4 regions of the Micromonospora sp. SH-82 genome follow, and region 1 is predicted to be linked to each of the others. Evidence: riboswitches for the same ligand, from Rfam matches in the RefSeq annotation. Region 1 holds a riboswitch; each other region holds the start of a gene.

Region 1 (7,048 bases):
GGCGATGCCCTGGCCGACCGCGGCGGCGTGGGCGTCGGTGTTGTAGGCGATGGCACCCGCCTCGGCGGCGGCGGCACCCCCGGTGGCGGCGGTGACCTGGAGGGCGGTCAGCGCGGTCGCCGCCCGCGCGGCCTCGCTGCTGCGGCCGGCGGCGGCGAGGGCCTGCCCGGCGAGTCCGGTGCTGTTGGAGTTGGCGCCGGTGGTCGGTCCGGAGCCGCCGAAGGAGCCGTCGGTGTGCTGCTGGGTCGCCAGCCAGTCCGCGCCCCGTCGGGCGGACTCGGCCGCCCCGGTGGCGCCGCCCTCGGCGGCGGCCAGGAGGGCCTGGACGGCCATCGCCGTGGAGTCGACGTCGAGGGTGGGCGTGCTCTGGTCGTCGCAGGAGGGCGACGGGCCGCCGTCGGCGTCGGGGTAGAGCCGGAAACCGCCGGCCCGGCACTGCTGGCGGACGAGGAAGTCGACAGTGGGCTGGGCCACCTCACCGCTGCGGGTCAGGCCCAGGACGGTGAAGGACTGGTCGAAGGTGTTGCTGGCGTCCGGGCCGGTGGCCTCGGTGGTCCGGCTGGTGATCCGGCCGTGCTGGTGGCCGGTGTCGGCGGCGGCGACCAGGGACAACGTCTCGGCCCGCAGGTCGTGTCCGCCGAAGTCGCGGGGGTCGGCACCGGTGGCGGTGGCGAGGTAGAGGAGTTTCGCCGTCGCGCCGCCGTCGGTGAAGCCCTCGATGCCGTAGTCGTCGTAGCTGTTGTAGGAGCGTACGTTCGCCGCGATCCGGGCGGTCGCGGCCGCACGGGTCGCCGGGGCCGCGCCGGTGGCGGCGAGGGCGAGCACCCCGTCGATGCTCAGTCCCCAGTCGACGCCGCCGAACGGGCCGGGCAGGGTCCCGTCGGTGAACTCGTCGGCGAGCCAGGTCGCGCCGTCACGGGCGGCGGCCGAGGTCGCGACGGCACCGTGCGGTGTGGCGACGAGGACGGCCAGGCTGGCCGCGGTGGCGACGAGGAGTCCGCCGCCGAGGCGACGGGTCCGGGAGGTGGGCATGGGGTGCCTTTCGCAGAGCGGTCGGTGGAAGCTCCGGAAGGCATCCGTGGGTCGACCGCGTCCGTCCGGTCGGACGGCGTGGCCGAGGATCCTCGGTGGCCCGGACTTCACCCTGTAGACCTCGACAGTGGAAGCCGCTCGTCCGCGGTGGGGCGTTCCGGCTCGCGATGGTTCGCTCACGGTTGCGGGTCAGCGCCGGCTTCTACCGGCTTCCCCCCACACAGGACGTATGCAGATGTGTACCCGGCGCACCGGGTGTCGACACGGTACCGCTCGTGGGCGCCACTGCGCCAGAGCGACGGTCGTCACCCGGTACGCCGGGTCAGGTGGGGCGATCCGGCGTCAGGGGGCGGTGATGCTCGGGGCGGTGCCGGTGCCGAAGCGCCAGCCCTCCACGGTGCCCGGTGCCGGGTTGTAGCTGCTCGCCCCGGAGGTGCTGTAGGTCCAGGGGCTGCCGCTACCGGCGGCGTGCCAGTACGACCAGTACGCGGTGGCGGGCGGGGTGTTGACGCACGGCTCGGTCGCGGAGGTCGGCTGCCCGTTGATCCGGCAGACGAAGGCGAGCCCCCATCGGGCGGTGCCGGTCACGGTGAATCCGGCGCCCTGCAGGGCGGCCAGCCCGGTGGCCGGGTCACCGACGTGACAGCCGACCTGGACCCCGCCGCCGAGGGGTCCGTAGTCGACCACGACGGTGACGCCGGTGGTGCCGGTGCAGGGGGCGGCCTGGGCGGCCTGGGGGGCGGGGTCGGCGGCGACCAGGCCGACGGCGACGACGGCTGCGGCGATCAGACCGGCCAGTCGCCTGCGGGTGGTGGAGATGGAACTGGACATCTGGACTCCTTCGAGGGTCAGAGGCAGGGCAGGCTGGGCGCGCCCGGCGTCGCGGTGGTGGTGGACAGGTGGGCGTACCCGGTGCCGGTCAGGCCGAGGACGGCCTGGGTGGTGGCCCGGACGGCGGTGGCCGGGTCGAAGGAGCCGCCGTCGAAGTCGATCGCCCCCCGGTCGGCGGGGGCCCCGGAGCAGCCGACCTGGAGCCCGACGAGGTGGATCCGGGCCCGCAGCCAGGCCAGCGGTCGGCCGCCGTCGCGGAGGGCCTGGGCGGCCAGGCCGGTGCTGTTGGCGTTGGACAGCCCGTCGGCGTTGGGGAAGCCTCCGTCGGTGCGTTGGACCGACACCAGCCACTGCAGACCGGCGGTGGCGTCGGCGGACCGGCCCGCGGCGCGCAGCGCCTGCACGGCCAGGGCGGTGGCGTCCACGTCGGAGACGCAGGTCGCCTGGGCGGCCACCACCGGGTAGCCGCCGTCGGCACACCGGATCCCGGCCAGCCACTGGGCGGCGGTGGCCGGTGCGCCCTGCGGGGTACGGGTCAGGGCGAGGATGGCGAACGACTGGCTGAAGGTGTTGCTGTAGTCGCCGTACGCGGACCGGTCGCTGAACCGGCCGTCGGGCGCCTGGAGCGACTGCAACCGGCTGACCAGGTCCACTCCACCCACGTCGGTGGGGTCGTCGCCGCGTACGGCGACGGTGAGGGCGAGCTTGGCGGTGGCTCCGGCGTAGGCCTCGGTGACCCCGTCGCCGAGGTACCCGTCGCGGATGTCCGCTCGGGTGACCCAGTCCAGGGCGTTCGCGCCGTAGTCGTCGGCGACCCCGGCGGCGGCGAACGCGAGGACGGCGTCGAGGGTCAGCCCCGCGTCGGGGTAGGCGACGCCGCCGAAGACCGCCTCGAAGCGTTCCCCGTCGACGAGTTGGCGTGCCAGCCAGCCGGCGGCGGCGGCCGGGCGGGGGGCCACGGCCTGGACGGCTGCCACGTCGGCGGGTGGCGCTGCGGGGGCGGCACCGGCGGGCGCGGCGACGCCGAGGGTGAGGGTGAACGCGGTGAGCACCGCGCTGGACAGGGTGAGCAGGCGGTGCCGGCTCGGGCGGGCGACCATCGGACGCGCCTTTCCGGCCCGGCGGTCGTCGAAACCCGGCCCGGCCTGCGCGGGGCAGGGCCGGTCGGCCTCCGACCCGTGGGCCACGACGGGTGAGGAGCGGGAACATCGCGGGTACGGCGGGTATTCGGGCTCGCCACCGAGGGGATCTCTCCTCGGTGGCCTACCGTTGCGGGCCAGCGCCGGACTTCGACCGGACTTCCCCCGCACGTACGCGCAGGTGTGCAGTTGTCGCGTCAGTCTCGTCTGCCGCAGCAGCGGATGTCAATGCGACATCCGTCGCGCCGGCCCGGCCCGCTACCGGGAGGCGGACAGCGGGAGGGACCGCACCAGCATCCGGTGTGAGCGCCAACCCGGGAAGGGAACGAGGTCGCCGACGTGCTGGAAGCGCAGGCGTTGCAGGGCGTGCCAGACCCGGGTGTTGGTCTCGGTGACGGCGAGGGTGACCCGCTCCTCACCACGACGGTCCAGCAGGTCGGTCATCATCCGGACGCCCAGGCGGTGGCGGCGGAACTCGGGCAGGACGAACGCCTCGCACACGGCGAAGGTCCGGTTCGGCCACTCGGTGGTCAGGGCGGTGTCGGTGACCGAGGTGAGGTCGCGCCACCACAGCGTCTCCGGCGGCAGTGGACAGCCCAGCACCGCCCCGACGAGTTCACCGGCGACGTAGCCGAGTGACCCCTCGAAGCCGTCGGCCTCGACCGTCCACCGGATCCGGTCGCTCGCCGGTGGGGTGCTGTGGTCGAGGAGGTGGAGGTCGTCGGCGTGGACCCGGTGGTAGACCTCGGTGAGCGCGTCGACGTCGACCTCGGTGGTGATCACGACCTCGTCGAGCAGGTCGCCGTGGGCAAGGGGTGTCGACGTCATCAGACTTCCTCCGGCATCAAGTTAGGTTAGGCATACCTAAGCAGATGGCGGATGTGGTGGGCAACCAACCCTCCCGGTCAGTGGGCGGCGACGCGGTCCGGATCGGACGCCACCACCACCGGTGGCACGTCCCCGACCCGTCCGTCCGGGCGGACCCGGTCACCGAAGCGCCGCTGGTGGACGACCCCGACCACGACACCGAGCCCGACGAGCACCGCGGCACCGGCAGCGACCGCCGGGTACCCGGTCCGGGCCGCGGCGACCAGACCGGCGGACGCCGCCAGGAAGGAGCAGACCAGGCCGAACGACGACAGCACTGTGAAGTCGGTGCCGCCGGTGTCCGGCCGGGAGTAGTCCATGTTGACCGTGTAGACGACCACGTTGAGCACCGTGTACGCCGACAGGAACCCCGCCAGGGCCGCGACCGTCGCCACCAGGGGGGCGTCGCCGTCCATCAGCGGCAGCAGCAGGACCGTGGAGACCACCAGCGCCACTCCCCCGCCGACCAGCACGGTGCGGCGGCCGAACCGTCCGATCCCGAGCCCGGAGAGCAGACCCGCCAGGATCGCCGGCACGCTGATCACCACCCCGGTCACCGTCCCGACCCGCTCCAGGGACCATCCGGCGTCCACAAGAGCCGGCGTGACCAGGGCGTACGCGGCACCGGCACCGACGTAGACCAGCGGCACCACGCCGAAGGTCCAGAGCCGGCACCCGGGTTGGCGCAGCACCGTCAACAGCGCCCGGTACGCCTCGCCGGTCGCCACCACCCGGTCGGCGCGGGGCGCCTCCCGGAACCGCCACACCACCACCAGCCCGACCGCGGTCAGGGCGGCCAGGAGCAGGATCGCCGGCACCCAGCCGAAACGGTCGTACACGACCACGCAGGCACCGCCGCCGAGCAGGTTGCCGAGGTAGCTGGCGGCGACCTGGATCCCGTTGCCGGTCCCGCGGGTCCGGGCGGAGAGCACGCGTACCGCCACGGCGTCGGCGGCGACGTCCTGGGTGGCGGACAGGACCACGTACCCGGCGCAGATCGCCACGACCGGGCCGAGCCGGTCGACCGGACTGTCGAACGGTGCCAGCGCCAGCAGGGCCAGGACCAGTCCGCTCTGGAGCACCAGCAGCCAGGACCGGTAGTGGCCGAGGCGACGGGAGCCGTACCTGTCGAGCAGCGGCGCCCAGAGGAACTTCAGCGGCCAGACCAGGCCGATGGCCTGCAACAGGCCCAGGGTCTGCAGGGAGGTGCCGCCGTCGCGCAGGATGGCGGCCAGCCCGACGGTGATGAATCCGATGCCCAGGTACTGGGTGACGTAGAGCGCGGTGAGCGTACCCAGCCCCGCCGCACGTTCCGATGGTTGCCGCACTCGTCCTCCCGGCCCGCCCCGCACTCGCAGAGTCAGGGAAGGCTAACCTAAGTCGTCGGGACCTGTGGGGGCGGGCGGCACCGGTCCCCGTCGATGCCCACCCGGGGGCGTCCAGGCCGGTGGACGGAGGCGGGATGCGGTGACGCCGGCGCGGTGCGTACAGTTTCGGGTCGGACTTCACGGGTGGGCCGGACAACCCCGGCGCAGGGACGGGATCGGGACATCAGCGGCATGACAGCGGACAACACCCTCGACGGCGGCCCCGACGGCATCGACCAGAGCCGGCTGGAGACCTGCCTGCGCGTCATCGAGGACCTGGCGGACCTGCCTCCCGACCACCCGGACGTGGTACGGGTCCAGCGGGCCACCGCCGGGCTCTACAAGACGATCAAGCAGCAGCGGCGGACGCGACGTCGGGAGGAGATCCTGACCGCCGACCTCGCCGTGACCGCCGCCACCGCCACCGGCGCACCGGGCCGCATCGACGACGAGACCCAGGGCATCCCGCTCGCCTCCCCCACCACCGGCACCACCGCCGGTGTCCTGCACCAGCCACGTGGCTGCTACGTCTGCAAACAGCGCTACCGCGAGGTGGACGCCTTCTACCACCAGCTCTGCCCCACCTGCGCCGCCGTGAACCGGGAACGCCGCGACGCCCGTACCGACCTGACCGGCCGACGGGCGCTGCTCACCGGGGGCCGGGCGAAGATCGGCATGTACATCGCGCTGCGGCTGCTACGCGACGGCGCGCACACCACCGTGACCACCCGCTTCCCGCACGACGCGGTCCGCCGCTTCGCCGCGATGCCCGACAGCGCGGACTGGCTGCACCGGCTGCGCGTCGTCGGGATCGACCTGCGCGACCCCGCCCAGGTGATCGCCCTGGCCGACTCGGTCAGCGCCCAGGGACCACTCGACATCCTGATCAACAACGCGGCGCAGACGGTCCGCCGCAGCCCCCAGGCGTACGCCCACCTCGTCGCCGCCGAGACGGCGGCCCTGCCCGAGGGTCCCCTTCCCGACGTGGTCACCTTCGCCGCCACCCCGGGCCGGGGTGAGACGGCCGGCAGCCTGACCGCGTCGCCCCCGCCGGTCCAGCTCACCCCGCACGCGCTCACCGCCCTGGCGTTGACCAGCGGATCCGCCTCCCCGGAACGGATCGCGGCGGCCACCGCCATCGACGCCGGCGGTCTCGTACCGGACCTCGACCCGGTCAACAGCTGGGTGCAGCGCGTACACGAGGTGGACCCGGTCGAGCTGCTCGAGGTGCAGCTCTGCAACGTCACCGCGCCGTTCGTCCTGGTCAGTCGGCTCCGGCCGGCGATGGCCGCCGCCTCGGCCCGCCGCAAGTACGTGGTGAACGTCTCCGCCATGGAGGGACAGTTCGGTCGCGGCTACAAGGGCCCCGGGCACCCCCACACGAACATGGCCAAGGCCGCGTTGAACATGCTGACCCGCACCAGCGCCCAGGAGATGCTCACCGACGGCATCCTGATGACGAGCGTCGACACCGGCTGGATCACCGACGAGCGGCCCCACCCGACGAAGATGCGGCTGGCCGACGCCGGATTCCACGCCCCCCTGGACCTGGTCGACGGCGCGGCCCGGGTGTACGACCCGATCGTGCGGGGCGAGCGGGGCGAGGACCTGTACGGCTGCTTCCTCAAGGACTACGTCCCCTGCGCCTGGTGACCGCCACCGGCGCGTGACGGTCACGGTGGGGTGCCGCCAGGCACCCCACCGCCGGTTCGGGACGGTCGCGTCGGTGCCGCGCGGTGCCCTACCGGTGGGCGGCGGCCAGCCGGGCGAACCCCTCGTCCAGGTCGACCTGCGGGGTCCAGCGCAACGCGG
Region 2 (7,048 bases), 270 kb from region 1:
CCGACCGGCCCGCGTTGGCCGCGGTCGCGGCGCCGCCCCGCTACCCCGGCTCGGTCGCGGCGGCCTGAGTCTCACGACGTCGGGTGGGTGACCCCGCCCGGCGTCGGGCCGTGACGTCTCGCGGGTCCGGTGCGGCAACACCGGCCCGCGAGACACGTCTGACCGGAAAAGATCAGAGGGTACGGGCCAGCCGGTCGGCCAGGAGCCGGGTGAACCGGGCCGGGTCGGTCAGCTCCCCGCCCTCGGCCAGCAGCGCCATGCCGTACAGCAGCTCGGCGGTCTCGACGAGGGCGGCCGGGTCCTCACCCTGCTCGTGAGAGGTACGCAGCCCGGCGACCAGCGGGTGGGTCGGGTTGAGTTCCAGGATCCGCTTCACCGGCGGAACCTCCTGACCCATCGCCCGGTACATCTTCTCCAGGGTCGGGGTCATGTCGTACGCGTCGCCCACCACGCACGCCGGTGAGGTGGTCAGCCGTGAGGAGAGCCGGACCTCCTTGACGTTCTCGGCGAGCTTCTCGGTGAGGAAGGTCAGCAGACCGGCGAACTCCTGGGTGCGCTGCTCCCGCTCGGCCTCGGCCTCCTTCTTCTCCTCCTCGGTGTCCAGGTCGACCTGGCCCTTGGCGATGGAGCGCAGGGCCTTGCCGTCGAACTGGCCGACCTGCTCCACCCAGACCTCGTCCACCGGGTCGGTGAGGATGAGCACCTCGTAGCCCTTGGCCCGGAACGCCTCCATGTGCGGGGAGTTCTCGATCATCGACCGGGACTCACCGGTGGCGTAGTAGATGTCGCCCTGGCCGTCCTTCATCCGCTCGACGTACCCGGCGAGGGTGGTCAGCTCCGCCGGGTCGTCGGTGGAGGCCACCGACACGATCTCCAGCAGGGTGTCCCGGTTGTCCGGGTCCTCCAGGAGACCCTCCTTGAGCGCCCGACCGAACTCGGCCCACAGGGTGCGGTACTTCTCCTCGTTGTTGGCCTTCAGGTCCTTCACCGTGGAGAGGATCTTGCGGACCAGGCGGCGGCGGACCACCTGGATCTGCCGGTCCTGCTGCAGGATCTCCCGGGAGATGTTGAGCGACAGGTCGTGCGCGTCCACCACACCCTTGACGAAGCGCAGGTAGTTGGGGATCAGCGCCTCGCAGTCCTCCATGATGAACACGCGCTTGACGTAGAGCTGGACCCCGCGCCGACCCTCCCGCATGAACAGGTCGTACGGGGCGTGCGCGGGGATGAACAGCAGGGCCTCGTACTCGAAGGTCCCCTCCCCCCGCATGTGGATCGTCTCCAGCGGGTCGGTCCAGTCGTGGCTGACATGCCGGTAGAAGTCGCGGTACTCCTCCTCGGCGACCTCGTCGCGGGGGCGCGCCCAGAGCGCCTTCATCGAGTTGAGGGTCTGCACCTCGCTGGTGACCGCCCCGTCCTCGCCGGTGCTCGACACGGTCATCCGGATCGGCCAGGAGATGAAGTCGGAGTACCGCTTGACGATCTCCCGGATCTTCGCCTCGGCCGTGTAGTCGAAGAGGTTGTCCTCGCTGTCCTCCGGCTTGAGGTGCACGGTGACGGAGGTGCCCTGCGGGGCGTCGTCGACGGTGGCGATCTCGTACGTGCCGCCGCCGGTCGACTCCCAGCGGGTCCCCTCGGTCTCCCCGGCCCGCCGGGTGACCAGGGTGACCTTCTCGGCGACCATGAAGGTGGCGTAGAACCCGACGCCGAACTGGCCGATCAGTTCCTGGGAGGCGGCGCTGTCACGGCTGTCGCGCAGCTTCTGCAGCAGTTCGGCGGTGCCCGACCGGGCGATGGTGCCGATCAGCGCGACCACGTCGTCGCGGGACATCCCGATCCCGTTGTCCCGGACCGTCAACGTCCGGGCCTCGGGGTCGGCGACCAGCTCGACGTGCAGGTCACCGGTGTCGACCTGGAGGTCTTTGTCGATCATCGACTCCAGACGCAGCTTGTCCAGGGCGTCGGAGGCGTTGGAGATGAGTTCCCGCAGGAAGACGTCCTTGTTCGAATAGATCGAATGGACCATCAGCTGAAGCAGCTGCCGGGTCTCCGCCTGGAACTCCAGCGTCTCGATCCGATTACTCACGTCATCCTCCCGCAGTGCTGCCCGGTAACGGGCAAAAGGATACGGCGTGCTCCCCCGCCGTCGCTGTCCGGTCAGCACCCCCGCGAAGGAGGGGCCCCTTCCTGACGCCTGCGGTAGACAGGGGCACCCTTCTCACACCCTTCGAGGCGGGGAGAACGGCCGGGCACCGCCGACGGGGTCGGGTACCCCGTCGGCGGTGCCGTCGGTCAGGCCCGGCCGGCTGCGGTGTCCGCCGGTGCGGTGGACGGCAGTTCGGCACGGACCGTCCGGGCGGCCCGGACCAGGGCGGCCAGCGCCGGGCGTACCTGGTCGTAGCTGCGGGTCTTGAGCCCGCAGTCCGGGTTGACCCAGAGCCGGTCGGCGGGTACGACAGCCACCGCCCGCCGCAGCGCTGCGGTCACCTCGTCGTGGTCGGGCACCCGGGGCGAGTGGATGTCGTAGACCCCGGGTCCGACGCCACGGGTGTAGCCGACGGTGGCGAGGTCGTCGAGGATCTCCATCCGGGACCGGGACGCCTCGATGCTGGTGACGTCGGCGTCGAGGGCCTCGATGGCGGGGAGGACCTCGCCGAACTCCGAGTAGCACAGGTGGGTGTGGATGGCGGTGGCGTCGGCGACCCCGCTGGTGGCGAGCCGGAACGCCGCGACCGCCCAGTCGAGGTAGGACTCGTGGTCACGGCGGCGCGGGGGCAGGAGTTCCCGCAGCGCCGGCTCGTCGACCTGGACGATCCGGATCCCGGCGGCCTCCAGGTCCCGGGCCTCGTCGCGCAGGGCGAGGGCGACCTGCCGGGCGGTCTCCGACAGCGGCTGGTCGGCGCGGACGAACGACCAGGCGAGGATGGTCACCGGGCCGGTCAGCATGCCCTTGACCGGCCGGTCGGTCAGGGTCTGGGCGTAGCTCGACCAGCCCACCGTGACGGGCGCCCGGCGGGACACGTCGCCGTGCAGGATCGGCGGTCGGACGCAGCGGGAGCCGTACGACTGCACCCACCCGTGGGCGGTGGCGACGAACCCGTCGAGGTGTTCGGCGAAGTACTGCACCATGTCGTTGCGTTCCGGTTCGCCGTGGACGAGGACGTCCAGGCCGAGGGTCTCCTGTTCGGCGACGACCCGGGCGATCTCGGCGCGCATCCGGTCGGCGTACCCGGCGTCGTCGAGGCGACCGGCCCGGTGTTCGGCGCGGGCCCGTCGGACCTCGTCGGTCTGCGGGAACGAGCCGATGGTGGTGGTGGGCAGCAGCGGCAGTCCCAGGCGGGCCTGCTGGGCGGCGGCCCGGTCCGGGTGCGGACCCCGCCGGGTGTGTTCGGGGCGGAGGGCGTCGAGGCGGGCGCGGACGGCGTCGTCCCGCCAGCCGGCCGGGGCCGGTGGCGCTGCGGCGGGCAGGGCGGCGACTCCGTCGCGCAGTGCCCGGCCGAGGAGGACCACCTCGTCGACCTTCTGTCGGGCGAAGGCCAGCCGGTCGCGGACCTGCGGGTCGAGGTCGGTCTCGGCGGCGAGGTCGACCGGGACGTGCAGCAGGGAGCAGGAGGTGGCGACGGCCACGGTGTCGGCGAGGCCGGTGAGGGTGGCCCCGACGGCGGCTGCGGCGCGCAGGTCGGTGCGCCACACGTTACGCCCGTCGACCAGGCCGGCGACGACGGTCCGGCCGGGGATCGGCCCGTACCCGGCGAGCCGGTCGAGGTCGGCGGGACCGGCGACCAGGTCCAGGCCGACCGCCTCGACCGGGGTGTCCAGCAGGGCCGGGAGGGCCTCCCCCAGCTCCCCGAAGTAGGCGGCGACGAAGAGGGCGGGGCGGCGGGTCAGGGTCCCGAGCCGGGTGTACGCGGCCCGGAGCGCGTCGGTCTCGGCGTCGGTCCGGTCGGCGACGTAGGCCGGTTCGTCGAGCTGCACCCAGGGCACACCGGCGTCGGCGAGGGCGCCGAGCAGGTCGGCGTAGACGTCGACGAGGTCGTCGAGCCGGTCGAAGGGGGTGAACCCCTCGGGGGCGTCGTCGGTCGGCTTGGCCAGCAGGAGCAGTGTCGCCGGGCCGACCAGGACCGGGCGGGTGGTGATGCCGAGCGCCTCGGCCTGGGCGTACTCCTTCAGGGGTTTGCCGGGGCGGGCGGTGAGGACGGTCTCGGGGCCGATCTCCGGGACGAGGTAGTGGTAGTTGGTGTCGAACCACTTCGTCATCTCCAGTGGCGGCTCCTGCGCGGTGCCCCGGGCCATGGCGAAGTAGGTGTCCCGCTCGTCGAGACCGAGCCGACGGAACCGCTGCGGTACGGCGTCGACCGCCACGGCGGCGTCGAGAACGTGGTCGTACAGGGAGAACGTGTTGGACGGTACGGCGGACAGGCCGGCGTCGCGCAGCGTGCGCCAGGTCTGTTCGCGCAGGTCGTCGGCGACGGTGTCCAGGGCTGCCGCGTCGACGCGGCCGGCCCAGTAGCCCTCCAGGGCGCTCTTGAGCTCCCGGTGCGGGCCGATGCGGGGATAGCCGAGGACGGTACTGGTACCGAACGGTGTGGTCATGACGCCTGGGATTCCTTCCCTCGAGGTCCGGGCGGTGCGAGCCGACGGATCGAGGAGGGCAGGGTCGGGCACGGTACGACGACCGGCCTCGCCCGGGCCCTCCCACGGGGCCGTCGGCGGCGTACGCGGACGCGTACGCGGTGCGGGCAGGTCTTCGGACTCGTGGGCGTGACCGGTGCACCCGGTCTCCTACTGGCCGTCGCTTCCCAGACCCTTGCGGGTCCAGTGCCGATGACGGCGGTCGTTCCCACTCACCGCTGCGGGGCAGTCCCGGATTCACACCGGGTTCCCTCTTACGACGCCCCACACCTGTCGTGGGTGGGGCGAACCAACACCGCCGACCATCGTACGGCGTGCACCCGGTCCGGTCGATCGAGGTCTCGGTGGGGGGTCTGTGGTGCGTCGGGTCCCGCCCGGGCGGTGGCGGGACCCGACGCGGGTCGGACGGTCAGGTCGGCGGCGCCTGGGCGGCGTCGGCGACGAGCAGTGTCAGCTCCCGGACGAGGGCGTCCATCGTCTGTCCGCTCTGTGCCCGGAGCAGGCCGAGGAGGAGGTCGGCGAGGAGGTGGAAGCCGAGGGTCCTGGCCTGTTCGGAGTCGAAGGCGGCGAGGAGTTCCTCGGCTCCGGCGTGGTCGTCACGGTGGGTGGCGGCGATCACCCCGGCCGCGCGTTGCACCAGCTCCGCCACGGCGGGGGTGGGGGCCGGCACGCCGGTCAGATCCGGGGTGCGCCGGCGCGGGCGGCGTCGAAGCGGGCGGTCACGTCGGCCCAGTCGACGAGGTCCCACAGCCTGTCGACGTAGTCCGGACGGACGTTGCGGTACTGCAGGTAGTAGGCGTGCTCCCAGGCGTCGAAGACCAGCAGCGGGGTGGTGCCCTGCCCGACGTTGCCGTGGTGGTCGTAGACCTGCTCGACGATCAGCCGCCGCCCCAGCGGCTCCCAGGCCAGCACGCCCCACCCGGAGCCCTGGACGCTCTTGGTGGCTGCGGAGAGCTGCCCGGCGAAGGCCTCGAAGCCGCCGAGGTGCTCGTCGATCGCGGCGGCCAGGTCCCCGTCGGGGCGGTCGCCGCCGTCCGGGGAGAGGTTGTTCCAGAAGATGGAGTGCAGGACGTGCCCGGACAGGTTGAAGGCGAAGGTCTTCTCCAGCCCCACGAGCCTGCCGAAGTCGCCCTTCTCCCGGGCCTCGGCGAGCTGGTCGAGGGCGTCGTTGCTGCCCTTGACGTACGCCGCGTGGTGCTTGCTGTGGTGCAGCTCCAGGATCTCGCCGGACATGGCCGGTTCCAGGGCGCCGTAGTCGTAGGGCATGTCGGGCAGGGTGTACGCCGTCATCAGCACTCCTTGATGGGTTCTGCCGAAACTTCGCTGTTGCCAGTATCTTGCAACAGTGAGCCTACGGTGTGGCGGGGTGGCGTGCGGGCGACCTCACAGTGAACAGCGGGTCCGCCCCTTTCACCCCCCTGATCATGCTGTTAGCTTTTGCCAAGACTTTGCAGGAACGACGGTGTCGCACTGGGGGTACGCAGATGGCCACCCTGCTGAAGGAGCAGGAGGACCTGCTCGGCGTCGCCACCCGACGACGCCGTACGGGCGCCTGGCTGATCGGGCTCACCGTCGCGCTCCTGGTGACCGGGGTGGTGGCGGTCGGCTCCGGTGCCATCGGCATCGCCCCGCTCACAGTCACCCGGATCATCGGCTACCACCTCGTCGGGGTCCCCGGTGAGGTGACCTGGACCCTGTCGGAGGAGGCCATCGTCTGGCAGGTCCGGCTCCCCCGGGTCCTGCTCGGCATGCTGGTCGGCGCCGGACTGGCGGTCTGCGGGGTGGCCCTGCAGGCGATGGTGCGCAACGTGCTGGCCGACCCGTACCTGCTCGGCATCAACTCCGGGGCCTCCAGCGGGGCCGCCGCCGCGATCCTGTTCGGCGCCGGAGCCGGGTTCGGGCAGTACGCCCTGCCGACCAGCGCCTTCCTCGGCGCGCTCGCCGCCTCGCTGCTGGTCTTCCTCATCGCGCGTACCGGCGGCCGGGTGACCTCGATCCGGCTGCTGCTGGCCGGGGTCGCCGTCGGGTACGCCCTCTACGCCACCACCAGTTTCCTGATCTTCGCCTCGGGGTCGGCCGAGGGTGCCCGGTCGGTGATGTTCTGGCTGCTCGGATCCCTCGGGCTGGCCCGGTGGAACGCCCTGCTCACGATCGCCGCCGTGGTGGTCCTCGGCACGATCCTCCTGTTGACCGTCGCCGGTCGACGGCTCGACGTCCTGGCCATCGGCGACGAGACGGCGCAGACCCTCGGCGTGTCCCCCGACCGGTTCCGGATGCGCCTGCTCGTCGTGGTCTCCCTCACCGTCGGGATCCTGGTCTCCGCCGCCGGGAGCATCGGGTTCGTCGGCCTCGTCGTCCCCCACCTGGCCCGGCGCATCGTCGGGGCCCCGCACGTGCGGGTGGTGCCGGTGGCCGC
Region 3 (7,048 bases), 2.9 Mb from region 1:
GCAGCAGGAGGGTGGCGCCCTGGGCCAACGCCCGGGCCAGGAAGACCCGCTGTCGTTCCCCGCCCGAGAGGGTGTCCAACTCCCGGCGCGCGAAGTCGAGCAGGTCGAGTTGGGCGAGGACGTCCCAGGTCGCGGCGAGGTCGGCGGCCGACTCCCGGCCGAGGGCCGGAATGTGCGGGGTCCGGCCGAGCAGGACGTAGTCCAGCACCGCCATGCCGGGGGGTACGGCCGGGGACTGCGCGACGGTGGCCACCGTCCTGGCCCGGTCCCGACGCCGCAACGCCGCGCTGGGCGTACCGAAGAGGGTGACGGTGTCCGCCACGGGCAGGAGGCCGCCGACGGCACGCAACAGGGTGGACTTCCCGGCGCCGTTCGGTCCGATCACGGCGACCCACTCACCGGCCGTCACGGTGAGGTCGACCCCGGACAGGACCGGCACCCCGCCCAGGTCGACCCGCAGGTCCCGGACCTGGACGGCCGGTCCTGCCGGGGTGGGGAGATGTCCGGTGCTCATACCGTCAGCCGCCGACTGGTCCGCAGGACCAGGACGAAGAACGGGCCACCGAGCAGGGCGGTGACCACCCCGATCGGGATCTCCCCGGGCGCGGCGACGGTCCGGGCGACGACGTCGGTCAGGGTGAGGAAGGCCCCGCCGAAGAGCAGCGAGAGTGGGAGGATCACCCGGTAGCTGGATCCGGCGAGCAGCCGGAGGGCGTGCGGGACGATGATCCCGACGAAGCCGATCAGCCCGGCGGCGGCCACCGCCGCGGCGGTGCCGAGGGAGGCGGCGGCGATCAGCAGGTACCGGGACCGCTGCGGGTGCAGCCCGAGGCTGGTCGCCTCGTCGTCGCCGAGGGACAGGACGTCGATCTCCCGCCGGTGCAGGAGCACCACCGCCACGGTGATCACGAAGTACGGCAGGACCATCCGGACGTCGCCCCACCCGGCGGTGGCCAGCCGGCCCAGCAGCCACGAGTAGACCTGCTGGATGCTGTCGGCGTTGCGTTGCAGCAGGTAGGTCTGGCCGGCGGAGAGGAACGCGGAGACCGCCACCCCGGCCAGGATCAGTGTCACCGGTGACCGGTGGCGGCCCTGTGCCGAACCGAGCAGGTACGTCATCAGGACCGCACCGAGCGCCCCGCCGAACGCGGCCAGGGGGACGGTCACCGGCATCGCGCCGATGGCCGCGCCCCCGAGGGCGATGACCGTGGTGACCGCGAGTCCCGCCCCGGCGGCCACCCCCAGCAGGTACGGGTCGGCCAACGGGTTGCGGAACACCCCCTGGTAGCAGCCACCGGCCAGGGCGAGCAGCCCGCCGACGAGCAGACCGAGCACCGCCCGGGGGAGCCGCAGCTCGGTGACGATGGCGATCTCCCGTTCGGAGAGGCCGCTGTCGAGGCGTACTCCGGGGATCAGGTTGAGCAGTTCCGCCGCGACGCTCAGCGGAGGAAGGCTGACCGGGCCGAGGGACACCCCGACGACGAGCGCCACGGCGACGGCCACCAGGCCGGCGACCAGCCAGCCCGGCCGCAACCCGGCCGGCGCGCCGCCGGGTCGGGCGGGCACGCCGGACCGGGTCGTCGCGCCGGGCCGGTGGGTCATGTCGGATCGACTGTCGGGTGAGGCCGGTCGGCCATGTCGGGGCCGAGGGCTGCCGCGTCGGGCCGGTGGGTCATGTCGGGGTCGAGGGTCAGGCCGGGACCTTGGCGACCGCGTCCACGATCGCCCGCAGCAGGTCGACCACGCGCGGACCCCAGCGCGAGGCGACGTCGTCGTCGAGGGCCACGATCTGGTTGTTCTTCACGGCGGTCAGCCCGGACCAGCCGCTACGCTCCTTGACCGTCTCCGCCGACTGCTGGCAGCACTTGGTGTCGGCCAGGAAGATGAAGTCCGGGTCGGCCTGGACGATGACCTCCTGGGACAGCTGCGGGTAGCCGCCCTGCTTGCCGTCCGGGTCCGCGGCGTCGGCGATGTTCTCCAGACCCACCTGGCTGTAGAGCGAGCCGATGAAGGTCTTGCTGGTGGCGGAGTAGAGCTCCGGTCCCAGCTCGTGGAAGTAGGTCAGCTTCTCGGCACGCTGCGGCAGGTCGGCGACCAGCTTGGCGATGTCGTCGCGCATCCGCTTGGTGACGTCGGCGGCGCCGTCGGCGTTGCCGGTGAGGGTCCCGAGGTCGGTGATCTGCTGGTACGAGTCGTCCAGAGTGGTCGCCGCCGGGGCCAGGAAGACCGGGATCTTCAGCGTGGTCAGCTGATCCACGATCTTGTTCATGTCGTTGGAGAGGACCACCAGGTCCGGGTTCTTCCCGGCGATCGCCTCGGCGTTCGGCTGGAAGCCGGACAGGTCGGTCTTCGGTGCCTCGGCCGGGTGGTTCGACTGGTCGTCGACGGCGGTGACCTGGTCACCGGCCCCGATGGCGAAGAGCATCTCGGTGGCGGTCGCGGAGAGCGAGACGATCCGTTCGGGCCGCGCGTCGAGGGTCAGCTCCCCGACGGTCACCGGGTAGGCGGACCCGTTGCCGGGGCTGGGCGCGGTGGTGGGCTCGTCGGAGTTCTGCGCGCAGCCGGCGAGGGCGAGCGCGACGGCCGCGGTCACCGCCGCGAAGATCCGAGGGGTACGTCTGGACATCGGTGGTGCCTCCTGTCGGCCGAGGAGTCTGGTGCTTCGCCGACAGGGCAGAGGGTGGCCGCCGTCCGCGAGGCGCCCTTCCTCGAGAGCGCGGGTCGCGACCGTGCCGTAGGCGACCTGGCTCGTCCCCGCACGCGGTGCGGACGGGGCATCACAGTTGCGGGACAGCTCCGGTTTCGCACCGGCTTCGCTGCGGGACGGTCGCTAGCACCGTAGCGCACCTCCGGCCGACTTCGTTACCGCAGGTGGCACCGGGTGACGTGCGCTGCACCACCCCGAAAGGGTCGGGAGGGGTCCCTCCGATGACGAGGGACCCCTCCTCACTCGGTCAGCAGTACTGGGCCTGCTTGCCGATGGCCCGATACGGGCAGTCGGCGTACTCGCTGATCAACAGGACCGCGGTCCGGTTACGCGAGGTCTGGGCCGGGATCACCTCGTCGGGCGGGTAGAAGCCCCCGCCCCCGGAGCGTCCGGGGTACATCTCGAAGGTGTACGCCCAGATCCCGTGCTGCCCCCACATCCAGTCGATGCTGTCGCCGTCGGTGACGTACAGGTCGCTGGACTGCTGCGGGGTGTACCCGTTCGTGGCGGCCATCTGCTGGCCCAGTGTGGCGAAGGTGTTGTACTGGTCGGCCGTCATCCCGGTGGGGGTGTTCGCGGTCGTCCAGCCGAACGGCCAGAGCACCAGCTCGGAGTAGGTGTGGAAGTCGATGTTGGCCTTGATCTGCTGGACCCCACCGACGACCCGGCTGTTGACGAAGTTGCGCAGCGCTGCGGTCTCCGGCGCGGAGAAGGCCGACGGACCCCGGTAGGTGTCCGAGGCGGGGGAGCCGGACGATCCGCCACAGCAGCCCCACCGGTACGACCAGTTCCGGTTGAGGTCGGTGCCGACGAAGGCCGAGCCACTGTTGGGCTGCCGGTTCTTCCGCCAGGACCGGTACGACCCGGTGGCGATGTCGTACTCGCTGCCGTCGGGGTTGACGGTCGGGACGATCCAGATCTCCCGGGTGTTGACGATGTTGGTGACCCGGGTGTCCGAACCGTACGAGTCCGTGAAGAGGTTCAGCAGGTAGATCGCCATCTCCACGGTGAGGTGCTCGCGGGCGTGCTGCTGCGAGTTGAACAGGATCTCCGGCTCGTTCTCGTCGGTGGCGACGTTGTCGGAGATCTTCACCGCCATCAGGTCACGACCCTGGTACGACGAGCCGATGCTGATCTTGCGGGCGATGGTCGGGTGGTCGGCGACCACCTTGTTCACCACCGCCGTCAACTCCGCGTAGTCGTGGTAGTTGCTGTCGGCCGCCGGGAAGCCCATCGTGCTGAAGTCGTCGCCGTGGTCGTGGCCGTGCTCGTCGGCGGCGGGGACCGCCTCCAACCGGAAGCCCAGCCGGGTGATCTGGGCCGCCTCCGCTCGGGTGGCCGAGACGTGCAGCACCCCGTGCTCGACGAAGTCGATGGCGGCTCCGGTCCCGGCGACGGAGTTGCGGTCGGCGATCGTACGGGGTCCGAGCACCCGGTACTCGACGGTGGCCGATCCGGTGTCGCGGTCGGGGGAGGGCCGGGCGGAGACCGGCGCGGTGGCGGCGGCCACCAGCGACATGCCGACGACCATGGCGAACGCCAGGTGTCGACGGAGGGGGATACGGATCATGCGAGCCTCCTCGGGCGCGCCTGCCGCGTTCTGCGTCAGGCTCTCCACGCCCACTCACATGGTCATATCAACATGTGTCGCTGAGGCAATCATCCCGACCGGATCCTCATACCGGCAACGAGCTTCACCCTTGACGCAGTGGATGAAAACCGGCGCCACCCGCCACCGGTCGGAGCACCCCGGTCAGCGGGCGTCTTCCGGCCCGTCCGCCGAACGCCCGGTCGAGGTCCCAGAGCCGGTCGAGGTCCCGGAGCCGGTGGAAGTATCGGAGCCGGTCGAGGTCCCGGAGCCGGTGGAAGTATCGGAGCCGGTGGAGGTGTCGGGGTCGGCCTGCTGGTCCTCCCCGGCCAGGGCGGAACGCAGCCGCTCCTTCTCGACCCGGCGGCGCTCCGCCGCACCGGCCATCTCCTCGCCCATCTGATCCCGAAGCCCCCGCAGCAGCAGGAACGACAGGGCGGCGGAGAAGACCAGCGCCAGCAGCAACTTCAGGAACAGGCTCATCTGGACGAACCAGAGCGCCGCGAGCACCGCGACGAACAGCCCGACCCGGCCCAGCGTGTACTTGACCGCCGCGCTCACCCTGTCACTCCTCCTCCACGTCGCCGCAGGACCCGCGCCCCCGGCGTACCGGTCAACCCGTCCGGCGGGCCAGCCATCGCACGCCGGGGAACCAGACCACCGCGTACGTCACCGTCCAGGCCGCGGCACCCAGGGCACCCGAGGCCAGCGACGGCAGACCCGCCACCAACCCGGCGGTCACCAGTCCGACGACCACCCCGACCACTACCGCCACCAGCGCCGAGACCACCCGGGCGGCACCGAACTCCCAGGAGCGGAAGTCGTCCCAGAACAGCCACGCCGGGAGGATGACCGCGAGCCAACCGTTCGCCTGGCCGAACTCGCCGGCACCGAACCAGGCGAACGCCAGGTCGAACAGGACCAGCGCCAACGCCCCGATGACCACCCCGGCGAGCGCCACCCCGAGCAGGTCGCCAAGGGTCAGGATGCGCCCTTCGGCGTCCCGTCGGGGGAAACCACTCTGCTCACTCATGCCGGGGCCAGGGTACGCGGTGACTCAGGCCCAGACCTGCTGCGGCTCGGCGCGCCGCTGCGCCAGGGGCGGGGCGGGATCGTACTCCCGGACCACCTCGTAGCGGGTGTTGCGCTCGACCGGCTGGAAACCGGCGTCCCAGATCAGGTGGAGGAGGTCGTCGCGGTGCATCGTGTTGGGGGTGCCGTAGGAGTCCGCGTCGTGAGTGATCTTGTATTCGACGACCGAGCCGTCCAGGTCGTCGACGCCGAAGTTGAGCGACAGCTGGGCCACCGAGAGCCCGTGCATCACCCAGAAACACTTGACGTGGGGCACGTTGTCGAAGAGCAGCCGGGACACGGCGAAGGTCTTCAGCGACTCGGCCGGTGCCGCCATCGTCGTCCGGGCCTGGATCCGGTTACGGATCTTGCCGTCGGCGGAGTCGACGAAGTCGTGCTGGTAGCGCAGCGGGATGAAGACCGCGAAACCGCCGGTCTCGTCCTGGAGCTCCCGGAGCCGGAGGACGTGGTCCACCCGGTGCCGAGGCTCCTCGATGTGTCCGTAGAGCATGGTCGCGGGCGTCTTCATGCCCTTGTGGTGCGCCAGCCGGTGGATCCGCGACCAGTCCTCCCAGTGGCAGGCGTGGTCCACGATGTGCTGTCGGACCTCCCAGTCGAAGATCTCCGCACCACCACCGGTGAGCGACTCCAGACCGGCGTCCATCAGCTCGTCGAGGATCGCGTCGGCGGTGAGGCCGCTGATCTTCTCGAACCACTGCACCTCGGTGGCGGTGAACGCCTTGAGCTTGATCTTCGGCAGGGCGGCCTTCAGCTCGCGCAGCACCTTCGGGTAGTACCGCCAGGGCAGCGTCGGGTGCAGGCCGTTGACGATGTGCAACTCGGTGAGCTGCTCGTCCTCCATCTCCTTGGCCTTGCGGACCGCCTCGTCGATCCGCATCGTGTACGCGTCCTTCTCGCCCGGCTTGCGCTGGAACGAGCAGTACGCACAGGACGCCGAGCAAACGTTGGTCAGGTTGAGGTGCCGGTTGACGTTGAACATCACCCGGTCCCCGTTGAGTTCGGTGCGCCGGTGGTGTGCCAGCCGACCGAGCCAGGCCAGGTCGTCGCTGTCGTACAGGGCGACGCCGTCCTCCCGGGTCAGCCGCTCCCCGGCGTACACCTTCGCTTCCAGCTCACGCTTGAGTCCGGCGTCCATCGAAAGCCTCGTCCCTTCCACCTGCGATACGCGTCGAGCCTACGTCGGACGCCCGAGAGCGTCTCGGTACGGTCGGGCACGTCACCGTGCTCTCAGGTTCCTGTGACCCGTTCGCGTATCGACATCGTGGACCCGGTGCGGTAGGACAGGTAAGGGACGCCACACCAGTAGCGGACCCGACCCGTCGCGCCCACCAGGCGCGACCTGCGGGACGAGGAGCGGGATGGTCGACAGCGGGTACGGGCGGCGACGGACACGGAGGCGCCCGGTGATCTCGCCGGTGCTGCGCCCGAGGCTCTGGGCCGCGCTGCTCGGTGCGGTCGCCTCGGCGATCCTCTCCGCACCCGCGTACGCGGACCCACCGCTGCCCTCCACCGTGCCCGACAGCGGTTCCCGGCCGATCGCCGCAGGTGGCCTGCAACTTCCCGGGTCCCCCGCGCAGCCCGGTGTCCCCACCCTGCCGGGCGGCGGTGCGCCGACCACGGTGCCGACGAACCTCACCGCCGGCCCCCTGGGCACCCAGATC
Region 4 (7,048 bases), 500 kb from region 1:
GGGTACGCCGTACCCGGGGCTGGCACGCCGCCGTCGGGGTGTGGCTGCTGGCCGGGTTGCTCGTCCTGTCCGCCACCGGGTTGACCTGGTCGCGGTATGCGGGAGCGAACTTCGGGTCGGCGTTGGACGTCCTGGACGCCCGTACCCCACAGGTGTCGACCTCGCTCACCGGTGCCCCGGCGGTCTCCGGTGGACACCACGGTGCCGCGCCCGTCGCCGCCGAGGTGGACCCGGCCGACGCCGACACGGTCCTGGGGGTCGCCCGGGACGCGGGCCTGTCCGGGCCGGTGACGGTGACCCCGCCGGCCGAGGCGACCTCGGCCTGGCGGGTCGGTCAGGTCGACCAGGTCTGGCCGACCCGCGCCGACGTGGTCGCCGTCGACCCGTCCACCGGCACCGTCACCGACCGGGTCGACCACGCCGACTGGCCGGTGCTCGCGAAGCTGACCTCCTGGGGCATCCTCGTGCACATGGGCGTCCTGTTCGGGGCGGCCAACCAGATCGTCCTGGCCGCGCTCGCCGTCGGTCTGCTCTGCGTCACGTTCTGGGGGTACCGGATGTGGTGGCAGCGTCGCCCCACCCGGGACGGTCGCCGGGCGCTCGTCGGTGCCGCGCCGGCCCGGGGTGCCTGGGACGCCGCTCCCACCTGGCTGATCCTCGTCGGGGTGCCGGTGAGCATCGCTGTCGGCCTGGCTCTGCCCCTGCTCGGGGTGAGCCTGCTCGGGTTCCTCGTGGTCGACGTGGTCGTCGGTCTCCTCAGGTCCCGCCGGGCGGGGGCGCCCACGGCGTCCTGATCCCCGCTGCGCCGGACGACCCCGCCCCTTCCAAGGGGCGGGGTCGTCCGGCGTGGTCGCCTCGGTCGGGGGACCGGCGCGAGTGGTGCTCGATCGGGGGTCCGGTCAGCGCGAGTAGTGCTCGACGACGAGCTGCTCGTCGCAGATCACCGGCACCTCGGCGCGTTGCGGGAGCCGGATCAGCCGGGCGGTGAGCCCGGACAGGTCGACGTCCAGGTACGGGGCGGTCCGTTGCGGAGCGTGCGCCCCGGCGGCGGCGACGAGGAACGGGGCCTTGGTCCGGCTGGACTCCACCACCCCGATCCGGTCCTCCGGCTGCAGCCGGGCCGAGGGGCGGTCGACCCGTCGACCGTTGACGGTGACGTGACGGTGGGTGACGAGCTGTCGGGCCGCGTAGATGGTCCGGGCGAAGCCGGCCCGCAGGACGAGGGCGTCGAGGCGGCACTCCAGGTCGACCACCAGCTCCTCGCCGGTCTTGCCGGGGCGGCGTACCGCCCTGTCGAACGCCCGCCGCAGTTGCCCCTCGCGCAGGTCGTACTGGGCCCGCAGGCGCTGCTTCTCGAGCAGCCGGACCTTGTAGTTGCTCTCTGTCCTGCGGGCGGTCCGGCCGTGCACTCCGGGCGGGTACGGGCGGCGTTCGAAGTACTGCACGCACTTGGGGGTCAGCGGGATACCGAGTCGGCGGGACCGCTTGATCTTCGGGCGGGACTGGTTCATCATCACCTCTCAACTAAGGTAAGCCTAACCTAAACGGAGGTGGTCGAGTTGGGCAAGATCCAGCAATCCCCGGCGATCGTCGACACCCCGGCAGCGCGGCTGCACGCGCTGCTGGCCCGCGCCGATTCGCTGACCCTGCACACCCCGCACCACCGGGCCGAGCTGTTCGCCCGACACGCCGTGACGGAGGCCGGTGGGCTCCGGCTCACCCTCCCGGCGGCGGCCGGTCTGGCCCGACACCTCGTCGACGTCGGGGAGGTCCCGGCCCGGGTGGAGTTCGCCGAGCTGGGCACCGGCCGGACCGGCGACCGGGTGCGAGCCCGCGCCGCCCTGCTCGGGTGGCTCACCCCCGACGCCCTCCACGACGACGACCTGGTCGCGTACCTCGACCTCGCCTCCGCCGACCTCGTCGACCCGGACGGGACGGAGGAGGTCGACCCGGACGAGTTCCGCGCCGCAGCAGTCTGTCCGCCCGACCCCTCGGGCCACTGCTGCACATAGGTTGCAACAACCTCGATGTGGCGGTATTCATGAGGGGGGATGCGGTTCGGTGTGGACGCTGCCGGACGACGCACCCGGCCACCCCGGCGCTTGCGATGATCCGAGCCTCCGCCGGGGTGGCCACCCCGCTTCGCCGTCGCCCTGCGACGACCTCGACACGCCCGGACCCGACATGTTGGGTGTGACAATGCTGCGCTCCCTATATATGGTGTCGAGCGCAGCTGGTTCGGCCGCTCATCCCGAGCGGACGAGGCAAGAGGGAACCCGGTGGGAATCCGGGACTGCCCCGCAGCGGTGAGTGGGAACGACCGCCGTCATCAGCACTGGGCCGACACCGGCCTGGGAAGCGACGGCCAGTAGGAGACCGGTGATCCCGGTCAGGCCCGCGAGTCCGAAGACCTGCCAGCGCGCCGCGTACCCCGCAGTGGGTGGGCGGCGGTCCGAGGCCGCGTGGGACGGCCGACGCCCTCGCGAGCCCGCGTCGACACCGGCGTGCGTCCGCCGGTGTCCGTCCCGCGCTGCTGTCGGACCCTCCGGTCTCGAACTCGCGAGGAGTCAGTGGTGACAGTCACCGAGATGTTCCCGGCCGCCGCCGTCGGTGAGTCCGACCCGTCCGGGCCACGACGGGTCCGGGTCCGCACCCGTGACGGCGCCGTCGACCTGGTCGACGCCGACCAGATCGCCCACTCGGTACGCCGGTGGGCCGCCGACCTGACCGACGTCGACCCGATGCGGGTGGCCACCCGTACCGTCGAGGGCCTCTACGACGGCGCGAGCAGCGACGAGGTCGACCGCCTCGTGGTGCAGACCGCGGCCGAGCTGATCGGCGCCGAGCCGCAGTACTCCCGACTCGCCGCCCGGCTGCTGGCCGCCGAGGTCGGCACGGAGGTCCGGGGGCAGGGACTGGCCACCTTCAGCCAGGCCGTCGCCCACGGCCACACCCTCGGCCTGATCGGCGACGACACGGCGCGGTTCGTCGCCACCCACGCCGACGTCCTCGACGCGGCCGTCGACGACGCCGGGGACCTGCGCTTCGAGTACTTCGGACTGCGCACCGTGTACGACCGCTACCTGCTCCGCCACCCGACCGGCCGGCAGGTGCTGGAGACCCCGCAGTACTGGCTGCTGCGGGTGGCCTGCGGGCTGTCCCAGGAGCCCGGGGAGGCCGTCGAGTTCTACCGGCTCATGTCGAGCCTGGCCTACCTGCCCAGCTCGCCGACGCTGTTCAACTCCGGCACCGCGCACACCCAGATGTCCTCCTGCTACCTGGTCGACTCCCCGCGTGACGAACTCGACTCCATCTACCAGCGCTACGCCCAGGTCGCGAACCTGTCGAAGTTCGCCGGTGGCATCGGCATCGGATTCTCCCGGGTCCGCTCCCGGGGCGCGCTGATCCGGGGCACCAACGGCCGCTCCAACGGGATCGTGCCGTGGCTGCGCACCCTGGACGCCAGCGTCGCGGCGGTCAACCAGGGCGGCCGGCGCAAGGGCGCGGCCTGCGTCTACCTGGAGCCGTGGCACCCCGACATCGAGGAGTTCCTGCAGCTGCGGGACAACACCGGCGAGGACGCCCGCCGGACCCACAACCTGAACCTGGCCAACTGGATCCCGGACGAGTTCATGCGCCGGGTCGAGGACGACGGGATCTGGTCGCTGTTCGACCCGGACGAGGTCCCCGGTCTGTCCGACCTGTGGGGGGCGGAGTTCGAGGCCGCGTACCGGGCCGCCGAGGCCGAGGGTCGCTACGTGCGTCAGCTGCCCGCCCGGGAGCTGTACGGCAAGATGATGCGGACCCTGGCCCAGACCGGCAACGGCTGGATGACGTTCAAGGACGCCTCGAACCGGCTGTGCAACCAGACCGCCGAGCCCGGCAACGTCGTGCACCTGTCCAACCTGTGCACCGAGATCATCGAGGTGTCCAGCGACTCCGAGACCGCCGTCTGCAACCTCGGCTCGGTCAACCTCGCCGCCCACCTCGCCGACGGGGACCTGGACTGGGCGAAGCTGCGCGCCACGGTGCGGACCGCCGTCACCTTCCTCGACCGGGTCATCGACATCAACTACTACCCGACCCCCCAGGCGGCGGCGAGCAACCCCCGCTGGCGTCCGGTGGGGCTGGGCATGATGGGCCTGCAGGACGTCTTCTTCGCCCTGCGGCTGCCCTTCGACTCGCCGGAGGCCAAGGAACTGTCCACCCGGATCGGTGAGGAGCTGTACCTCACCGCCCTGGAGACCTCGGCCGGGCTGGCCGAGCGCTTCGGCCCGCACCCGGCCTTCGCCGAGACCCGGGCCGCCCGGGGACAGCTGCAACCGGACCTGTGGGGGGTCACCGGCGTGCAGACCGACAGGTGGTCGGCGCTGCGCGAGCGGGTCGCCGCGTCCGGGCTGCGCAACTCGCTGCTGGTGGCGATCGCCCCGACGGCCACCATCGCCGCCATCGCCGGGTGCTACGAGTGCATCGAGCCGCAGGTGTCCAACCTGTTCAAGCGGGAGACCCTGTCCGGTGAGTTCCTCCAGATCAACACCGCCCTGGTCCGGGAGCTGAAGGCACGGGGGTTGTGGACCGACCGGATCCGTACCGAGATCCGCCGGGCCGACGGGTCGGTCCAGGGGGTGTCGGAGCTGCCGGCGGACGTACGGGAGCTGTTCCGGACCGCCTGGGAGCTGCCGCAACGGGCGCTGATCGACCTGGCCGCCGCCCGGTCGCCCTTCATCGACCAGTCGCAGTCGCTGAACCTCTTCCTGGCCGCACCCACCATCGGCAAGCTCTCCTCGATGTACCGGTACGCCTGGAAGTCCGGCCTGAAGACCACCTACTACCTGCGGTCGCGTCCGGCCACCCGGATCCAGCAGGCCACCGTCGCCGCCGGTTCGACAGCCGTCGCGCCCGCCGCCCTGGCCGGTTCGGCCGCGGCTGCCGCCTCCGCGTCCCTGGTCGCGGTGCTGCCCAGCACCGCCGAGGCGGAGGCCCTGGCCTGCTCCCTGGAGAACCCGGAGTCCTGCGAGGCGTGCCAGTGACGGTCTCCGCGACACCCTCCGCCGTGCCACGCGACCCCGACGCCACGAGGACTACGCACATGCTGCTCGACCCCGGGATGAACCTCACCCTCCGGCCCATGCGCTACCCGCACTTCTTCGACAGGTACCGCGACGCGATCAAGAACACCTGGACGGTGGAGGAGGTGGACCTGCACGCAGACCTCACCGACCTCGACCGGCTCAGCCCGGCCGAACGGCACCTGGTCAGTCGGCTCGTCGCGTTCTTCGCCACCGGGGACACCATCGTCGCCAACAACCTGGTGCTCAACCTCTACCAGCACGTCAACTCGCCCGAGGGGCGGCTCTACCTGTCCCGTCAACTGTTCGAGGAGGCCGTCCACGTCCAGTTCTACCTGAACCTGCTCGACACGTACGTCCCCGACGAGCAGGAGCGGGCCGAAGCGTTCGCCGCGATCGAGAACATCCCGTCGATCCGCCGCAAGGCGGAGTTCTGCTTCCGGTGGATCGACTCCATCGACGAGCTGCGCGAGCTGCGTACCCGCGAGGACCGGCGGGCCTTCCTGCTCAACCTGATCTGCTTCGCCGCCTGCATCGAGGGGCTGTTCTTCTACGGCGCCTTCGCCTACGTCTACTTCCTGCGGTCCCGGGGCCTGCTGCACGGCCTCGCCTCCGGCACGAACTGGGTCTTCCGCGACGAGTCGATGCACATGGCGTTCGCCTTCGACGTGGTCGACACCGTACGCCGGGAGGAGCCGGACCTCTTCGACGACGACCTCGCCCGGCAGGTCGGTGACATGGTCGCCGAGGCGGTCGAGTGCGAGGTCCAGTTCGCCGAGGACCTGCTCGGCCAGGGGGTGCCCGGTCTGACCCTGACCGACATGCGGGAGTACCTCCAGTACGTCGCGGACCGTCGACTGGCGCAGCTCGGCATCGCCCCCCGGTACGGCTCGGCCAACCCGTTCGGGTTCATGGAGTTGCAGGACGTCCAGGAACTGTCCAACTTCTTCGAACGTCGGGTCTCCGCGTACCAGGTGGGCGTGACCGGAACCGTCGCCTTCGACGACGACTTCTGACCCGTACGCCGCCGCCGGAGTGGTTCGTCGGTGCGGGGATGACCTCCCCGCGCCGGTGAACCACTGACTGTCGGATCTCGTAGGGCAGGTCTCCACCGGTCTCGATTGAGGAGATTCCTGTGAGCGACAAACCCTATGTCATCGACCCGCTGGAGGCGCAGCTGTGGCAGGACGAGGATCTGGCGGTTCAGGAACTGCGAGCGCAGCTGCTGCCGCAGACCCTGTCCCAGTACAACGAGCTGTCGGCGAACCAGCGGGTTCTTGTCGCCCGTCACCCGGAGACGGAGCAGAGGATGGCCACTGTCCGGGAGCGCTCGGAGGCCATGAGCGCCGTGAGGGTGAGGTACCCGAACATCTACCTCCCCCATGCCCACCGGGCGACCGTCAATGCCCAGGAGAGGCTGGTGAATGCCGTGACCTACCTGAACATCGTGGTCGAACGCGAGATCGGTAAGCGGTCCACCTCAGTGGCGGATACTGCGGCAGCCGCCCGCCTCGGTGCCGTCGGGGACCTGTCGTCGTCGGCAACCCGCCCGGCCGTGGAGCACGGGCGGGGTGGGGCGACGAGGGGGCAGCTCCGCGACCGGACGTAGGTCACGCCACGTCGACCGACCGAGCGGGTCGGCCTTCCCCGGACTGGCCTTGGCCTGGGTGCTCCCAGGCCAAGGCGGTTCGTCACCGCGTCGCGGCGTCGTTACCCGGTGGTGTCCGACTCGGCGTCGGCCTTGTCGTCGGAGTCGGTCTCGGCGGTCGGCTCGGTGGTGGCCTCGGCCGGCTTCGCCTTGGTCCAGGAGAACTCGATCTCGACGGAGAGCTCGTCGCCGTCCTCCTCGATCTCCAGTTCGCACTCGACCTCGTCGGCGACGACGACCGCCCCGCCGGCACCGTAGAAGATCTTGCCGGTCTCCTCCAACTGGCTGGCCAGCTGGCGCAGCCACGCGGCCAGGTCCGCCCGCGACACGG

Evidence for each region. Region 1 has a riboswitch for cobalamin ahead of WHN02_RS19260 (peptidase). Riboswitches for the same ligand answer to the same signal wherever they lie in the genome.
Region 2: linked by a shared signal. The riboswitch ahead of metE (5-methyltetrahydropteroyltriglutamate--homocysteine S-methyltransferase) and the one ahead of WHN02_RS19260 (peptidase) in region 1 are both predicted to bind cobalamin.
Region 3: linked by a shared signal. The riboswitch ahead of WHN02_RS06465 (ABC transporter substrate-binding protein) and the one ahead of WHN02_RS19260 (peptidase) in region 1 are both predicted to bind cobalamin.
Region 4: linked by a shared signal. The riboswitch ahead of WHN02_RS21225 (ribonucleoside-diphosphate reductase subunit alpha) and the one ahead of WHN02_RS19260 (peptidase) in region 1 are both predicted to bind cobalamin.

The regions. Positions count from the first base shown of each region.
Region 1 is NZ_CP148049.1:4,315,256-4,322,303, forward strand. Features, by position in the region: gene WHN02_RS19250 (cell wall anchor protein) at 1-1,032, opposite strand, end outside; gene WHN02_RS19255 (hypothetical protein) at 1,375-1,863, opposite strand; gene WHN02_RS19260 (peptidase) at 1,881-2,963, opposite strand; cobalamin riboswitch at 3,065-3,232, opposite strand; gene WHN02_RS19265 (GNAT family N-acetyltransferase) at 3,261-3,830, opposite strand; gene WHN02_RS19270 (MFS transporter) at 3,908-5,197, opposite strand; gene WHN02_RS19275 (SDR family NAD(P)-dependent oxidoreductase) at 5,429-6,889, shown strand; gene WHN02_RS19280 (NAD-dependent epimerase/dehydratase family protein) at 6,978-7,048, opposite strand, start outside.
Region 2 is NZ_CP148049.1:4,581,191-4,588,238, forward strand. Features, by position in the region: gene WHN02_RS20395 (hypothetical protein) at 1-68, shown strand, start outside; gene htpG (molecular chaperone HtpG) at 173-2,026, opposite strand; gene metE (5-methyltetrahydropteroyltriglutamate--homocysteine S-methyltransferase) at 2,293-4,593, opposite strand; cobalamin riboswitch at 4,722-4,941, opposite strand; gene WHN02_RS20410 (superoxide dismutase) at 5,042-5,302, opposite strand; gene WHN02_RS20415 (superoxide dismutase) at 5,308-5,922, opposite strand; gene WHN02_RS20420 (FecCD family ABC transporter permease) at 6,117-7,048, shown strand, end outside.
Region 3 is NZ_CP148049.1:1,381,458-1,388,505, reverse strand. Features, by position in the region: gene WHN02_RS06475 (ABC transporter ATP-binding protein) at 1-514, opposite strand, end outside; gene WHN02_RS06470 (FecCD family ABC transporter permease) at 511-1,602, opposite strand; gene WHN02_RS06465 (ABC transporter substrate-binding protein) at 1,691-2,626, opposite strand; cobalamin riboswitch at 2,721-2,866, opposite strand; partial or broken gene WHN02_RS06460 (M14 family metallopeptidase) at 2,958-4,277, opposite strand; partial or broken gene WHN02_RS06455 (DUF4229 domain-containing protein) at 4,578-4,856, opposite strand; gene WHN02_RS06450 (hypothetical protein) at 4,909-5,328, opposite strand; gene mqnE (aminofutalosine synthase MqnE) at 5,353-6,522, opposite strand; gene WHN02_RS06440 (NlpC/P60 family protein) at 6,746-7,048, shown strand, end outside.
Region 4 is NZ_CP148049.1:4,813,675-4,820,722, reverse strand. Features, by position in the region: gene WHN02_RS21240 (PepSY-associated TM helix domain-containing protein) at 1-794, shown strand, start outside; gene rpsD (30S ribosomal protein S4) at 900-1,511, opposite strand; gene WHN02_RS21230 (hypothetical protein) at 1,551-2,012, shown strand; cobalamin riboswitch at 2,218-2,433, shown strand; gene WHN02_RS21225 (ribonucleoside-diphosphate reductase subunit alpha) at 2,589-5,030, shown strand; gene WHN02_RS21220 (ribonucleotide-diphosphate reductase subunit beta) at 5,090-6,085, shown strand; gene WHN02_RS21215 (hypothetical protein) at 6,205-6,678, shown strand; gene WHN02_RS21210 (amphi-Trp domain-containing protein) at 6,780-7,048, opposite strand, start outside.